Tolumonas auensis DSM 9187: one gene and its partner. Each later gene encodes a partner of the first gene's protein in a complex. Links are inferred from orthologs where the notes say so. Each region holds a gene or a part of one and is shown on either strand. Other genes may lie near its edges. The genes, in order: nusB and rpsJ.

The links.
Region 2: the proteins of nusB (region 1) and rpsJ are in contact, whole or in part, in a solved structure (PDB 3D3B), measured with the Escherichia coli proteins. The link is inferred for Tolumonas auensis DSM 9187 from one-to-one orthologs.

The regions. Positions count from the first base shown.
Region 1 is NC_012691.1:2,750,244-2,753,258, reverse strand. What follows is about bases 120-2,807. They hold nusB (transcription antitermination factor NusB), read left to right. Parts: upstream 120-1,099; coding sequence 1,100-1,516; downstream 1,517-2,807. Other genes in these bases: TOLA_RS12825 (phosphatidylglycerophosphatase A family protein), read left to right, coding at 2,571-2,807; thiL (thiamine-phosphate kinase), read left to right, coding at 1,610-2,596; ribH (6,7-dimethyl-8-ribityllumazine synthase), read left to right, coding at 616-1,086; ribBA (bifunctional 3,4-dihydroxy-2-butanone-4-phosphate synthase/GTP cyclohydrolase II), read left to right, coding at 120-524. Outside these bases: more of ribBA, read left to right, coding at 1-119; more of TOLA_RS12825, read left to right, coding at 2,808-3,015. UniProt on the Escherichia coli protein: Part of the processive rRNA transcription and antitermination complex (rrnTAC). The complex forms an RNA-chaperone ring around the RNA exit tunnel of RNA polymerase (RNAP).
Region 2 is NC_012691.1:121,843-124,954, forward strand. The notes cover bases 1-2,785. They hold rpsJ (30S ribosomal protein S10), read left to right. Parts: upstream 1-1,129; coding sequence 1,130-1,441; downstream 1,442-2,785. Other genes in these bases: argH (argininosuccinate lyase), read left to right, coding at 1-843; rplC (50S ribosomal protein L3), read left to right, coding at 1,464-2,102; rplD (50S ribosomal protein L4), read left to right, coding at 2,120-2,725; rplW (50S ribosomal protein L23), read left to right, coding at 2,722-2,785. In the rest of the region: more of rplW, read left to right, coding at 2,786-3,027; rplB (50S ribosomal protein L2), read left to right, coding at 3,042-3,112. UniProt on the Escherichia coli protein: Involved in the binding of tRNA to the ribosomes. Part of the processive rRNA transcription and antitermination complex (rrnTAC). The complex forms an RNA-chaperone ring around the RNA exit tunnel of RNA polymerase (RNAP).

The DNA of each region.
Region 1 (3,015 bases):
TAATTGAATACCGTAATCAGCATGAAACCACGATCCTGAAGATCGCACAGTGCCATATGCCAACCGAATATGGTGAATTCGAGCTGACTACATTCCGTGATACCATTGATAATCAGTTACATTTTGCCTTAAGCAAACCGCAAAAAGACCCGTCAAAGCCAGTATTGGTGCGGGTACATTTGCATGATTATCTGAATGACGTCCTGAACAGTCAGCGCGGAAATCTGCGTAGCTGGCCGCTGGATAAAGCCATGAATCGCATCAATGATGAAGGCGGTATCGTGGTGATCATTGGACATGAAGACAGTCAGCAGGAATTACTGGCGCGTATTGAACATTATGCGGCAGTAGATTCGGGCCAGACCACAGAGATCTGTAAGCCGAAACCGGCTTCCCGCCGTGTTGGCGTGGGCTCTCAGATCCTGAAAGCGATGGGCGTGAAACAGATGCGTCTGCTCAGCTCACCGAAACGTTATGTACTGTCAGGCTTTGGTCTGGAAGTCGTGGAATACATCAGTGAATAACTGATCTTGTGGCGCATGTTTTGGTCATGCGCCGGATGTGATAGAATTAGCAGGTTTTGTTTATCTGACATAACAGATTATAGGATTACCCATGAAAGTGATTGAAGGCGTCATCCCGGCTCCACAGGCCAAAATTGCGATCGTAGTGTCTCGCTTTAACAGTTTCATCAACGACCGTCTGGTAGAAGGTGCACTGGATACGTTGAAACGTCAGGGTCAAATCGCTGACGAAAACATCACTTTGGTGAAAGTGCCTGGTGCAGTTGAATTGCCTCTGGCTGCCAAACGTCTGGCTAAGAGCAAGCAGTTCGACGGTATCGTAGCCCTGGGTTGTGTGATCCGTGGCGGTACCGCACATTTTGAATATGTATCGGGTGAGTGTGCCAAAGGTCTGGCTCAGGTTGCACTGGAAGCTGAAATTCCGGTGGCATTCGGTGTTCTGACAACAGAAAACATCGAGCAGGCCATTGAGCGCGCCGGTACTAAAGCTGGCAACAAAGGTGTTGAAGCTGCGCTGAGTACTTTAGAAATGATTAATGTCATGAACGCTCTGGGCGCATGATAGGAGAAAGAGATTGAAACCTGCTGAACGCCGTAAGGCGCGCCATCTTGCTCTGCAAGCCATTTATCAGTGGCAACTGGCTAAAGACAACGTGGCTGATATTGTTGAACAGTTCAAATTGGAACAGCCAACGAAAGGCGTCGATCTGCCTTATTTTGAGCTGTTGCTGACCGGTGTTGTCAACAATGTAACTAATCTGGACGCTACTTTCTCACCATTCCTGTCGCGTAAACTCGACGATCTGGATCAGATTGATAAAGGTGTGTTGCGTCTGGCTTGTTATGAGCTGACCTATTGTAAAGATGTGCCATATAAAGTCGTGATCAATGAAGCGATTGAGTTGGCAAAAGCGTTCGCCACAGATGATAGTCATAAGTTTGTGAATGGCGTATTAGATAAAGTCGTAAAACAGATGGGGCTGCGTCAGTAATTACTGTTTGCAGCTACAGTTTTATGCGATAAAAATCCCCGTTTTTTCTGCTGAAGGAACGGGGATTTTTGTTAGCTGGAAGGGAGCCATTTCGTGGGTGAATTTGAACTGATCCAACATTATTTTGCCGCTCAGGCTGCGGCAAGAGCTGATGTAGAATTAGGCATCGGTGATGACTGTGCGCTATTGAATGTACCGGTTGGTGAATGTCTGGCCGTCAGTACGGATACATTGGTCAGTGATGTGCATTTTTTTGCTGATGTTGATCCGGTCGCATTAGGGCATAAAGCGCTGGCGGTTAATCTTTCTGATCTCGCTGCGATGGGCGCACAACCGCGCTGGATCTCTCTGGCTCTCACCTTACCTAAAGCCGATGATGTCTGGCTGACGGGTTTTACTCAGGGGTTTCATGCACTGGCGGTGAAACACAATGTCGCACTCATTGGTGGCGACACTACCCGCGGACCGCTTTCTATCACCATTTCTGCCAAGGGAACCGTGCCCGCTGCTCAGGCGTTACGTCGTTCCGGCGCTAAGGCGGGAGATGCCATTTACGTCAGTGGCAGTTTAGGTGCGGCAGCATTGGCCGTGCAGCAGCGTATACACAATTTACCCATAAACAGTGATGCATTGCGTGACTGTTCATTCCGTATGGATTACCCACAACCGCGTTGTGAACTGGGTCTGGCACTGCGTGGTATCGCAACCAGTGCCCTGGATCTGTCTGACGGACTTTCCGGCGATTTAATGCATATCCTGCGGGCATCCGGGGTGGCAGCTGAAATTGAGCTGACTAATCTGCCAATTGCGTCGGCAGTTCAGCGGAGTGTGACACCGGAGCAGGCACTGCAATTAGCACTGGGTGGCGGGGATGATTATGAACTCTGTTTTACCGTACCTGCCGGGCATGAAACGGCTATCAGCGAGCTGGCTGTTGCGCTGGATTTACCACTGACCCGCATCGGTACTATCACGACCGGTGAGCCGCAGATAATCTGGTATCATCAGGGCAAAGCGGTCGAATTACATATTAATGGCTGGGAGCATTTTCACCATGGCGAAGCTGGAAAAACATCATAAAAGCTATGATGCACTGCAACGACTGAACTGGCGGAACCCGCTGCATTGGCTGGCGACCGGTTTTGGTTCGGGACTATCACCAGTTGCGCCAGGCACCTTCGGCACACTGGCTGCGATCCCGTTTTACTGGCTGATGATGGATTTATCGTTACCGGTCTATATCACGATCACCGTGATTGCTGCCATCGCAGGTATCTGGATCTGCCAGTCAGCGACAGATGCCATCGGCCAATCGGATCATGGTTCAATCGTCTGGGATGAATTTGTTGGTTTCTGGATCACCATGATCGCAGCCCCGAAAGGCTTGCTCTGGTTACTGGCTGGATTCTTACTCTTCCGCCTGTTCGATATTCTCAAGCCATGGCCCATCCGCTGGCTGGATCGTTATGTCAAAGGCGGTTTAGGTATCATGATTGATG
Region 2 (3,112 bases), 2.6 Mb from region 1 along the record:
CGTCTGCAGGATGCGCTGAAACGCCTGAATACCAGCCCGCTGGGCTCCGGCGCGCTGGCTGGTACCGCTTATGCGATTGACCGCCAGGTGCTAGCTCTGGATCTTGGTTTCGACCGTGCTACCCGCAACAGTCTTGATTCCGTTTCTGATCGTGACCATGTTATTGAACTGATGAGTTCTGCCGCGTTATCCATGATCCATTTATCCCGTTTTGCCGAAGATTTGATCTTCTACGCCTCAGGCGAAGCGGGTTTCATCGAGTTATCGGATAAAGTAACCTCCGGTTCATCACTGATGCCGCAGAAGAAAAATCCGGATGCGCTGGAACTGATCCGTGGTAAAACAGGCCGTGTTGCCGGTGCCCTGAACGGTATGCTGATGACACTGAAGGCGCTTCCTTTAGCCTATAACAAAGACATGCAGGAAGATAAAGAAGGCCTGTTTGATGCGCTTGATACCTGGCATGACTGTCTGGATATGGCGCAACTGGTGCTGGAAGATCTGAAAGTCAACGAACCAGTCACCAAAGCAGCAGCGATGGGCGGTTATTCCAATGCCACTGAATTAGCTGATTACCTGGTTGCAAAAGGTATTCCGTTCCGCGAAGCTCACCATATTGTAGGTGAAGCCGTGGTGTATGCCATTACTCAGCAGAAGCCACTGGAAGATCTGAGCGTTGCCGAATTTAAGCAATTCAATGCGGTGATAGCAGACGATGTATACCCAATTCTGTCTTTGGAATCCACGCTGGCAAAACGTCAGGCGCTGGGTGGTGTTTGTGCGGAACAGATTGCCTTTGCATTACAACAAGCAGAGCAACATCTGAGTACCCGCCATAAATAGATTTGAGAGAGAAGTGTGCCAGTAAAAAGAGAGCATTTGCTCTCTTTTTTGTTTGTGGAATTTGTGCACTAAACCGTCAATAAAACTTGCACTGAAAATTAAGAACCGTATAATACGTCAGCTTGCTAATACCAAGCTGAGCTATATGCTCCGGTGTCAGATATATCGACACCCCAACAGTCCCTCCGATTGGGAGGGAAACACGAAGAAACAACCTCCGGGTCGGAATAAAACGATCTCGGGCGGTATTGTTTCATGTTCTTTTTGCCATCTGGAGCTCTGGTCCATGCAGAACCAAAGAATCCGTATCCGCCTGAAGGCTTTCGATCATCGTTTGATCGACCAGTCTACTGCGGAAATCGTAGAAACTGCCAAACGCACTGGTGCACAGGTACGTGGTCCTATTCCACTGCCAACTCGCAAAGAGCGTTTCACTGTACTGATTTCTCCACACGTGAACAAAGATGCTCGTGATCAGTACGAAATCCGCACTCACAAGCGTCTGGTTGATATCGTTGAACCGACAGACAAGACCGTAGACGCTCTGATGCGTCTGGATCTGGCTGCCGGCGTTGACGTCCAGATCAGCTTGGGTTAATTCGGAAAGAGGTTGATAGACAATGACTCTCGGTCTTGTAGGTCGCAAATTGGGTATGACTCGCGTTTTCACTGAAGACGGCGTATCTATTCCAGTGACTGTTATTGAAGTAGAAGCCAACCGTGTTACCCAGCTGAAAACTCTGGAAACTGACGGTTACACCGCTGTTCAGGTAACAACTGGTGTTAAAAAGGCAAGCCGCCTGACTAAAGCTGAAGCTGGCCATTTCGCCAAAGCTGAAGTAGAAGCAGGTCGCGGTCTGTGGGAATTCCGTCTGAACGACGGCGAAGGTGCTGACTTAACTGTTGGTTCTGAGCTGAAAGTAGACATTTTCGCTGACGTTAAAAAAGCAGACGTTACTGGTATCTCTAAAGGTAAAGGCTTTGCTGGCGTTGTTAAACGTTGGAACTTCCGCACCCAAGACATGACCCATGGTAACTCGCGTTCACATCGTGTTCCGGGTTCTATCGGTCAAAACCAGTCTCCGGGTAAAGTGTTCAAAGGCAAAAAAATGGCTGGCCATTTGGGTTGTGAACGTGTAACCGTTCAGAGCCTGGATATTGTTCGCGTTGATGTTGAACGTAACCTGCTGCTCATCAAAGGTGCAGTGCCAGGTGCGACCAACGGCGACGTTATCGTCAAGCCTGCCGTTAAAGCGTAACGTCTGAGGAGATAGTAATGGAATTGGTATTGAAAGACGCGCAGAGCGCTCTTCAGGTTTCCGAAACTACCTTCGGTCGTGAGTTCAACGAAGCTCTGGTTCACCAGGTAGTCGTTGCCTATGCTGCTGGAGCCCGTCAGGGTACTCGCGCGCAGAAGACTCGCTCTGAAGTGTCTGGCGGCGGTAAGAAACCGTGGCGTCAGAAAGGTACTGGCCGTGCTCGTGCTGGTACTATCCGTTCGCCAATTTGGCGTGGCGGTGGTGTGACATTTGCTGCTAAACCGCAAGATCACAGCCAGAAAGTAAACCGTAAAATGTATCGTGGTGCGATTCAAAGCATCCTGTCTGAGCTGGTTCGTCAGGACCGTCTGGTAGTTGTAGAGAAATTTGGTGTTGACGCTCCGAAAACTAAAGAGCTGCTGACCAAACTGCAAGCACTGGATCTGAAAGACGTGCTGATCGTTACCCCAGAAGTTGAAGAAAATCTGTTCCTGGCTGCACGTAACCTGTACAAGGTTGACGTACGCGATGTGACAGGTATTGATCCGGTTAGCCTGATCGCCTTCGACAAGGTACTGATGACTGCTGATGCAGTGAAGCAAATCGAGGAGATGCTGGCATGATCCGTGAAGAGCGTCTACTAAAAGTTCTGAAGGCTCCGCACATCTCTGAAAAGAGCACCATGGTAGCTGAAAAACTGAATACTATCGTATTCAAAGTTGCTACTGATGCTACTAAAGCAGAAATCAAAGCGGCAGTTGAAAAACTGTTCGAAGTTAAGGTTGAAGCTGTTCGTACCCTGAACGTTGTTGGCAAGACCAAACGTACTGGGTCACGTATGGGCCGTCGTTCCGATTGGAAAAAAGCCTATGTGACTCTGGTTGAAGGTCAGGACATCGACTTCGTGGGCGGCGCTGCCGAGTAAGAGGAGTTTAAAAAATGGCAATCGTAAAATGTAAGCCTACCTCTCCGGGCCGTCGTCACGTCGTTAAAGTCGTCACACCGGAGCT